DNA from 3 places in the Mesorhizobium sp. B2-4-17 genome. Region 2 is predicted to be linked to each of the others. Evidence: predicted binding sites of a transcription regulator. Region 2 holds the regulator's gene; each other region holds the start of a gene.
The links. Region 2 encodes PhoB, which activates phosphate uptake and scavenging genes when phosphate is short. Its sites were predicted from a motif close to TGTCATNNANCTGTCAT; they were not measured.
Positions count from the first base shown of each region.

Region 1: a site for PhoB is predicted at 1,471-1,487, ahead of FJ548_RS23025 (PhoX family phosphatase). Genes of this name have one in related genera too.
Region 3: a site for PhoB is predicted at 1,839-1,855, ahead of ppk2 (polyphosphate kinase 2). Genes of this name have one in related genera too.

Region 1 covers NZ_VFUX01000031.1:22,160-25,437, forward strand. The annotation lists gene urtA (urea ABC transporter substrate-binding protein) at 1-706, opposite strand, end outside; gene FJ548_RS23020 (hypothetical protein) at 1,019-1,426, shown strand; gene FJ548_RS23025 (PhoX family phosphatase) at 1,541-3,278, shown strand, end outside.
Region 2 covers NZ_VFUX01000020.1:85,263-88,540, forward strand. The annotation lists gene FJ548_RS17295 (ROK family protein) at 62-1,306, shown strand; gene phoB (phosphate regulon transcriptional regulator PhoB) at 1,319-2,008, opposite strand; gene phoU (phosphate signaling complex protein PhoU) at 2,124-2,831, opposite strand; gene pstB (phosphate ABC transporter ATP-binding protein PstB) at 2,857-3,278, opposite strand, start outside.
Region 3 covers NZ_VFUX01000005.1:74,165-77,442, forward strand. The annotation lists gene FJ548_RS05885 (glycosyl transferase family 90) at 1-663, shown strand, start outside; gene FJ548_RS05890 (glycosyl transferase family 90) at 819-1,790, shown strand; gene ppk2 (polyphosphate kinase 2) at 1,960-2,880, shown strand; gene FJ548_RS05900 (dihydrofolate reductase family protein) at 2,963-3,278, opposite strand, start outside.

The sequences.
Region 1 (3,278 bases), on a different contig from region 2:
AAACGACGGCCGTCTTCTTGCCGGCCGAACCGAACTTCTTGATCGCCGAGACCTCGGTCTGCCAATCGGAGAAGCCGAACGGCGTGTAGTTGACCATGATGTCTTCCGCCGCGACGCCCTTGGCCTTCAGATAGGCTTCGAGAATCTTGTTGGTGGTGCGTGGGTAGACATAGTCGGTGCCTTCGAGCACCCAGCGCTTCACCAAGCCGCCATCCTCGCTCATCAGATAGTCGACGGCTGGAATGGCCTGCTGGTTCGGTGCGGCGCCGGTGTAGAACACGTTGCGCTCGCTCTCCTCGCCTTCATACTGGACGGGGTAGAACAGGATGTTGTCGAGCTCGGAGAACACTGGCAGCACCGATTTGCGCGACACCGAGGTCCAGCAGCCGAACACCGCCGCCACCTTGTCCTTGGAAATCAGCTCACGCGCCTTCTCGGCGAACAGTGGCCAGTTGGAAGCCGGATCGACGACGACGGCCTCAAGTTTTTTGCCGAGCAGGCCACCCTTGGCGTTCTGCTCGTCGATGAGCATCAGCATGGCGTCCTTCAGCGTCGTCTCCGAAATCGCCATTGTCCCTGACAGCGAATGGAGGATGCCGACCTTGATCGTGTCGTCGGCGGCCCTGGCGGGAACCGACATCAACAGGCCAGCGGCCACCACGCTCGCCGAAAACATTTTTGTTATTGTCGAGAAACTACCCCTCATGCTGAACACTCCCAAGCTGGTTGATTGCACTGAAACAACGCGATGCAACCTACATGCCAACCGCGAATGGGATGTCCGAAAAAGCGAAATAGCCAAACATTGTCAGCCGCTTATTACATCAGACCAAACAAAACAAAGAGAGCCGAAAAAATTTGAGTGAGGGAAATTTGCGCAGCGCACAAGGCAAATTGCCTAATTTTAGCTCAAATTTATCTGATGCCTATATTTTGACCTTTGTGAACGGATCACCGCTGACAAATGTTGCGGCCCGACGCGAAAATGGGGCAAGCTCGACTTCAGACAGGCAACGTCATGGCATCCAGCATTTCACGCATATTCATCGGAATATTACTTCTGGCGGTGGGAACCGGAGCCGCGCGGGCCGACTTCAGCGGCGGCAGGATGCCCGACGGCACCTATCACTGCGAAGTTTATCTGCTCGGCATGTTCCTCAACCTGGGCGTCATCACCATCAAGGGAAATGTCTACACCGGCCCTGTCACCTTCGGCGCCGTCCAACAGGGCTATAACTACCAGATGGACGCAAACGGTGTGATCTCCTGGTTGGGACCGCTCGGCGGCTACACCACCGGTGGCAATTCCCTGTCCCTGACCCAGGCAACCCTGGATGGCCAGAACCCGCCCTCCTTCGATATCATCATGAAGCAGCCGGACGGGGCCTTCACCGCCTCGACCTGCACCAGGGGCGGCAGCCAATAGCCCGTCCTGGTGACGGCCCTCGCCGCGAGGCGAGCTTTCTCTCATGTCATCTGGATGTTGCCGAAGCTGGATAGGCAGCTTTGCGCCGTCACATCCACCTCGAGAGGCAGACACATGGCCGATTCCCCGTCCTCATCCTCCCCCGTCATTCGCGATGTCATCGCCGAGCGCGTTTCGCGCCGTACTCTCCTGAAGGGCAGCCTCGCATCTGGCGCCCTGGTCGCCGGCGGCGGCTTTGTCGGCTCGTTGTTTGCCGGCGAAACACATGCCGCCGCCGCCCTTTCCACCCTCGGTTTTCCCGAACTGAACCGAGTCTATGGCAAGACCCACGCCGCAGCCGACGGCTATGAAACGACGATCGTCGCACGCTGGGGCGATCCGCTTGTCGCGGGCCTGCCGGATTTCGACGGCAATACGATCGCGGCCGACGAACAGGAAAGGCGCTTCGGCTACAATTGCGACTACATCGCCTTCATGCCGCTGCCCAAGGGATCTGTGAACTCCGACCACGGCTTGCTTTGCGTCAACAACGAATACATCTCGCCGAACGTGATGTTCCCCGGCATGACCGAGGACGGCGCCGGCAAGGCGATGAGCAAGGAACAGGTCGATCTCGGGCTGGCGGCGATGGGGCATTCGATCGTCGAGGTCATGCTCAAGGACGGCAAGTGGCAAACCATCGACGATAGCCCGCTTAACCGCCGCATCACCGCCAACACCGAAATGACCGTCTCCGGCCCCGTGGCTGGCCATGCGCTGATGAAGACCTCAGCCGATGCGACCGGCACCAAGGTGCTCGGCACCAGCTATAATTGCAGCGGCGGCGTTACCCCATGGGGGACGGTGCTGACCTGCGAGGAGGGCGTTTCCGATCTGTTCGGCGGCGATCCAAAGAAGGCCCCTACAGCAGGCATTCTCGGCCGTTACGGCTTTGACGGCTCCGACATTTACGGCCGCGGTCGCTTTCACGACCGCTTCAACATCGACAAGGAACCGAACGAAACCAACCGCTTCGACTGGGTGGTCGAGATCGACCCCTACGACCCCAAGTCCAAACCGGTGAAGCGCACGGCCCTTGGCCGCATGTCGCACGAGGCCTCTACGGTCGTCGTCAACAAGGATGGCCGCATCGTCGTCTACATGGGTGACGACGATTATTTCGAATATATGTACCGCTACGTCTCGAACAAGGCTTATGACAAGGCGAACCCCGCTTCGAGCAACGGCCTTCTGGACGATGGCGTGCTTTCGGTCGCTCGTTACGATGCCGATGGCACCATGACATGGCTGCCGCTGATCCATGGCCAGGGCAAGCTCACCGTCGATAACGGTTTTGCCGACCAGGCGGAGGTGCTGCTGAAAACACGGCTGGCCGCCGATGCGCTTGGCGCGACCCCGATGGACCGGCCGGAGGACATCGAGACCAATCCGGTCACCGGCCGCGTCTACGCCGTCATGACTAAGAACAAGAAGCGCGAGGAATCCAAGGTCAATCCAGCCAACACGCGGCCCGAAAACCTCTGGGGCCACATCGTCGAACTGATCCCGCCGGGCGGCCGCGGCAGCGACGCCGACCACACCTCCGACAAATACACCTGGGACCTGTTCGTTCTGTGCGGCAATCCCGGGGATGCCAAGGTCGGCGCCACCTTCCATTCCGACACATCGGACAATGGCTGGTTCGTGTGCCCGGACAACATCACCTTCGACCCCGCCGGCCGTCTCTGGGTAGCGACCGACGGCGCCAACGATTTCGACCTGCCCGACGGCGTCTATGGCATCGACACGGAAGGCCCGGCGCGGGGCCTGCCGAAGCTTTTGTTCACCTGCCCGCATGGCGCGGAAGCGACCG
Region 2 (3,278 bases):
TGTTGCCGCAGTGTTCGAGGGGCACGACGAGCCGCGGCGACCGGGAGGATATTGGAAAGGCATGTCGGTCGGAATCCGCCACGACGATCTGCGCCGGCGCAACCGCGCAATGGTGATTGCGGCCGTGCGCCGGGCCGGCCAGCCCTCGCGCACCGAAATCGCCGCGACCACCGGCCTCAGCCACTCCACCATATCGGCGATTTCCTCTGATCTGATCGGCGAAGGTATCCTGGCCGAAGGCAAGCCGAGCGAGGCCGGCGCGCTCAAACGCGGCAGGCCGCAGGTCGGGCTTGGCCTCAATCCGGAAGCCGCAACGGTGATGACCGTGGTGCTGTCGCTGAATTTCCTGTCCGTCGCCGTCATCGACTATGCCGGCCAGGTCATATCAGAGGAACAGCGCCGGCTGGATACGCTGACCATGTCGCGCGATGCACTGATCGGCGAATGCGTCGCCATCGTGCGGCGGCGCCTGGAGGATCCCGACCTCGACGTGCGCAGCGTCGCCCGTATCGCGCTGGCGATCCAGGGCATCACCGACACCGATGCCCGGGCAATGCTGTGGTCGCCCATCACGCCGCAGACCGACATCGCCTTCGCCGACATACTCGAAGCCGAGTTCGGCATCCCCGCCACCGTGGAGAATGACTGCAACATGATGGCGGTGGCGCTGCGCTGGCGCGATCCGGAGCGCTACCGCGACGACTTCATCGCCATTCTCCTTTCGCACGGTATCGGCATGGGCCTGGTGCTGAAGGGCGAGCTCTTCACCGGCACCCATTCCTCGGGCGGCGAATTCGGCCATATGATCCATCGGCCAGGCGGCGCGCTCTGTCGCTGCGGGCGGCGCGGCTGCGTCGAAGCCTATGCCGGCAATTACGCCATCTGGCGCAACGCCAGGCAGCTCAGCGAGGACACCGAGCCGGTCGCCGATGTCAGCGACGCGCAGATGCGGGCGCTGGCGGCGACGGCGCGGCAAACGGACGGGCCCGAGCGCGAGGCCTACCGCAGGGCCGGCGAGGCGCTGGGCTACGGCCTCGGCAGCCTGTTCGCGCTGATCGATCCCGCCCCCGTCGCCATGGTCGGCGTCAGCGCCGCCGCCTTCGACCTGATCGAGCCGGCATTGCGCGAGGCCATCGCCCAGACCGCCGGCGGCCAGCACTCGAAATCGATTTCCTTCGACACCGAGCCCAACGAGTTGCCGCTGATCCGCGAGGGCTGCGCCATGCGGGCGCTGACCTTCGTCGACCAGGAGATTTTCGCGCCGGGCATGCAGGCGAAAGCCGGCTCCGGGAAGAACGTGGCCTGAATAAAGTCGCGCTCAATCCTCGCGGATTGCATACCCCGCACCACGAATGGTGCGGATGACGTCGGGCATGCGGCCGTTATTGACCGCCTTGCGCAACCGGCCGACATGCACGTCCACCGTGCGCTCGTCGATATAGATCGTCTCCCCCCAGACATTGTCGAGCAGCTGGCTGCGCGAGAACACCCGGCCGGGATGACGCATCATGAATTCGAGCAGGCGGAATTCGGTCGGCCCGAGCCGGATCTCGCTCTTCTTGCGGTAGACGCGATGTGATTCGCGGTCGAGCACGATGTCGCCCACCTTGAGCACGCTGGACAGCACTTCCGGCTTGGCGCGGCGCAGCAGCGCCTTGACCCTGGCCATGAATTCCGGTGTCGAGAACGGCTTGACCAGATAATCGTCGGCGCCGGTCGAAAGGCCGCGCACGCGGTCGCTTTCCTCGCCGCGCGCCGTCAGCATGATGATCGGCAGCCGCTCGGTCTCGGGCCGCATCCTTAGCCGGCGACAGAGTTCGATCCCGGACACCGCCGGCACCATCCAGTCGAGCACCAGGAGGTCGGGGACGTTCTCCTGCAGGCGAATCTCCGCCTCGTCGCCGCGCGGGACCACCTCGACCTGGTAGCCTTCCGATTCCAGATTGTAGCGGAGGAGCACGCCGAGTGGCTCCTCATCCTCCACCACCATGATGCGTGGCGCGATCATCGACTGGTCACCTCTAAGGCAATTCCAGGAAAAGTGTGAAGCGGTTTTCCGTCCGGAATTGCATGGAAACAAGAGAGAGAGCGGTTTTCCGTAAAACGGTGAACCGCTCTGACGATCAAGCCGCCGGCGCCGACATCGCCGTTTCGTCCTGCTTCGGACGATTCGCGGGCAGCTGCGTACCGGTCAGCACATAGTAGGCATTCTCGGCGATGTTGGTCACATGGTCGCCGATGCGCTCGAGATTCTTGGCGCAGAACAACAGATGCGTGCAAGCCGTGATGTTGCGCGGATCCTCCATCATGTAGGTGAGAAGTTCGCGGAACACGGAGGTGTATTTGACGTCGATACGTTCGTCATCGGCGCGCAGCTTGGCAAGGGCCTCGGCATCGTGCGCCGCATACTCCTCGATCACGCCCTGCACCTGGATCAGCACCAGCTGCGCCATGGCGTCGATGGAATGCGACAGGTCGCGCGGCGTGGTGGACAGGCCGACCGTACCGACGCGCTTGGCGATGTTCTTGGCAAGGTCGCCAATGCGTTCGAGGTCGCCGGCCATGCGGATCGACCCGACGACATGCCGCAGATCGTCGGCCATCGGCTGGCGCTTGGCGATCAGCGTGATGGCGCGGTCGTCGAGTTCGCGCTGGCGCGCGTCCATGATGACGTCGTCGGAGACAACGCGCTGTGCCAGCGCGTTGTCGGAGTTCAGCAGCGCCTTGGTGGCGCCGCCGACCATCGAGCTGGCGAGATCGCCCATGTCGCTGATCAGCCTGCTGATCTGTCCGAGATCCTCGTCGAAAGAAGCGACTGTGTGTTCGGCCATGATCCTGGTCCTCGTATGCGTGAGATCAGCCGAAGCGGCCGGTGATATAGTCCTGCGTGCGCTTCTCGCGGGGCGATGTGAAGATCTTCTCCGTACGATCGAACTCGACCAGCTCGCCCAGATACATGAAAGCCGTCTGGCGCGACACGCGCGCCGCCTGCTGCATGTTGTGGGTGACGATGACGATCGTGTAGTCGGCTTGCAGCTCGTCGATCAATTCCTCGATCTTGGCGGTCGACAGCGGGTCGAGCGCCGATGCCGGCTCGTCGAGCAGGATGACCTCCGGCTTCACCGCCACGGTGCGGGCGATGCAAAGACGCTGCTGCTGGCCGCCCGAAAGGCTGAGGCCGCTGGCGTTGAGCTTGTCCTTGACCTCGGTCCACAGAGCCGCGCGCTTCAGCGCCTGCTCGACACGGCCGTCCATCTCGGCCTTGCTGATCTTCTCAT
Region 3 (3,278 bases), on a different contig from region 2:
AGGAATGTGCCGAAGGTGCCGTCGATCGTGAAGGACCGGCCGATCCGTGATGATGACAAGAACGCGGTCATCATGAAGCTCGACAAGTTTCGTCACTTCCAGATGCCGGCCGACGCCATTTCGTTTACCGACAAGCTGCCTGCGGTGGTCTGGCGCGGCGATCTCAACAATCCGATCAGGACAAGATTTCTGAAGGCTTTGTCCGGGCTGTCGTTCTGCGATGCCGGCTCGCACAAGCCGAACGCTCCGGCCGAATACGCCAAGCCCTTTCTCAGCATCAGCCAGCAGCAGCGCTATCGCTACATCGTCTCGCTCGAAGGCAATGACGTGGCGACCAATCTCAAATGGATCATGAACTCGAAGTCGCTCTGCCTGATGCCGCCGCCGACCTATGAGACGTGGTTCGCGGAACGGCTGCTCGAGCCCAATGTCCATTATGTGCCGCTTGAAGCGGATTTCTCGAACCTGGCCGAACATGTGGCCTATTTCGAACGGCACCCGGCGAAGGCCGAGCGCATCATCGCGGCCGCGAATGCCTATTGCCGGATATTCGACAACGAACAGACGGAGCAGGCGATCTCGCTGCTGGTGCTCTACAAATATTTCGTGCTCAGCGGCCAGATCAAGCCCGATGCCGAGGTCTGGCGTTACATAACGGGCTAGTCGCCGGCGACATTTGGCGTCGGCGCCATTGGTCTCGCGTTTGGATGACACCGGGTTGCGAAATGCCTGGCACAATGGCGTGTGAGCATGGCGCGGGAACTATCTCGGGCTGCCGGGTGTTTTGGTCGCGTTTGTCCTGATATCAACGTGGTACGATGGCCACCATAAAACGAACGACGCAGAAGGTTTTCTACTATGCGCGAAACGTCATGCGCGATATCGCCCCCCAGGCACTCTTCCGACGACAGTTGGCGGCCCGCCTGGAGCAGGCCAGGCTTTTGGATGAGGCCGTGCGCCGGCGGTTGAATGACTACAACAAGCTGCAGGGCACCTTTATGCCAAGCCCGGATGCGGTGCGCATCGACAAGATGCCGTTTGAGCCGAGCATGTACTATTACGACCTGAAGGAGTTCGCCCGTTATTTCGATCGGGCATTGCTCCTCGACCTGGAGTTTGGCGACGTCAGGCATGTGCCGAAGGTGCCGACACTCGTCAAGGATCGGCCGATCCGCGCCGACAACAGCAACGCGGTCATCCTGAAGTTCAACAAGTTCCGCCACTTTTACATGCCGGACGACGCGGTCGCCTTTGCCGACAAGCTGCCGGTCGTGATCTGGCGCGGCGATCTCAACAATCCGATCAGGACACGGTTTCTGGACGCAGCGCGCGACCTGCCTTTCTGCGACGTGGGTTCGCACAAGCGAAGTGCTCCGGCCGAATACAGCAAGCCCTTTCTCAGCATCAGCCAGCATCTGCGCCACCGCTACATCGTCTCGCTCGAGGGCAATGACGTGGCGACCAACCTCAAATGGATCATGAATTCGAACTCGCTCTGCCTGATGCCGCCGCCGACCTACGAGACATGGTTCGCGGAGAGCCAACTCGAAGCCAATGTCCACTATGTGCCACTCGATCCGGATTTCGCCGATCTCGGCGAAAAGGTGCGCTATTTCGAAGCGCACCCGGCGGCGGCGGAGCGCATCATCGCCGCAGCCAACGCCTATTGCCGCAAATTTTCCAATGAGCGAGACGAGCAGGCGATCTCCCTGCTCGTGCTCTACAAATATTTCGTGCTCAGCGGGCAGATCGAACCCGATCCCGAACTCTGGCGGTTCATCGAGGGTTAGGCGTCACGCGCCTTCGGTCAGCCGCAGTGGCTGCAATCACGCCTGGGTTGCAATAAAACCGTCACTGCCGGCCTATATTGAAGTCGGCTCAGGTGTTTCCATCAAGGCCGCTGGCCAGCAATGGGAACACCGTCCGGAACCGACAGGGTTTGCAAGCGGAGCAGCTGACATGACCGAGCTAAAACAGAATTCTCCCGCCAAGGACTGGCTCGAAGCCGAGCTCGCCGACACGCTCGACGAAGATTATGAACTCGAAATGTCGGAGCCGGCGCTGTCGATGGAGATCGCCAAGATCTACAAGAACTCGCATCCGCCTTCGATCGATCGCATGCAGTATTTTCGCGACCTGATCACCCTGCAATCCGAATTGATCAAACTCCAGTCCTGGGTCGCCTATCACAAGAAGAAGCTGGTGGTGATTTTCGAGGGCCGTGACTCCGCCGGCAAGGGCGGCGTCATCAAGCGCATTACCCAGCGGCTCAATCCGCGCATCTGCCGCGTCGTGGCATTGCCGGCGCCGACCGAGCGCGAGAAGTCGCAATGGTATTTCCAGCGCTATGTCCCGCACCTGCCGGCAGGCGGCGAGATCGTGCTGTTCGATCGCTCCTGGTACAACCGGTCCGGCGTCGAACGGGTGATGGGCTTTGCTTCGCACGAGCAGGTCGAGGAGTTCTTCCATGACGTGCCGGAGTTCGAGCGCATGCTGGTGCGCTCGGGCATCACCGTGGTCAAATACTGGTTCTCGATCACCGATGAGGAACAGCAGATGCGCTTCCTGATGCGCATCCACGATCCGATGAAGCAGTGGAAGCTGTCGCCCATGGATCTGCAGTCGCGTGTGCGGTGGGAGCAATACACCAAGGCCAAGGAAGAAACCTTCGCCCGCACCAACATTCCCGAAGCGCCCTGGTTCATCGTCGAGGGCAACGACAAGAAGCGCGCGCGGCTCAACTGCATCGATCATCTTTTGAAGCAGATGCCGTATGAAGATGTGCCGCACGAGGAGATCACACTGCCCGAGCGCGTGTTCAACCCGGAATACGAGCGCCAGGTTCTGCCGCGAGAACTTTACGTGCCGGAGAAATATTGAGGCGCATTTCCGTCTCTCCCCGTATAGTGACGGAGAGAAAGAGGCTTGCACCTGCGGGTTTCGCCAATGACCGGAGTTGCGGCTATGCCCGTTTGATGACCACATGCATGGCGTGCGGCGAAGCGACCTGTTCGCTGCATTGATAGCCGAGTTTCGGCATGTCGAGGCCGGCCAGAAGGTTTTCGCCTGCGCCGATCAGCACGGGCGAGATCGCCAGATGCATCTCGTCGATAAGTTTCTGCTCCAGATATTGCCTGATTGTCGCGACGCCGCCACCGACCCGCACATCCTTTCCATCAGCCGCAGCCTTCGCTTGCTCAAGCGCCGAATGGATACCCTCGGTGACGAAGTAAAAGGTCGTGCCGCCTTCCATGACGACGGGCTCACGCGCATGGTGG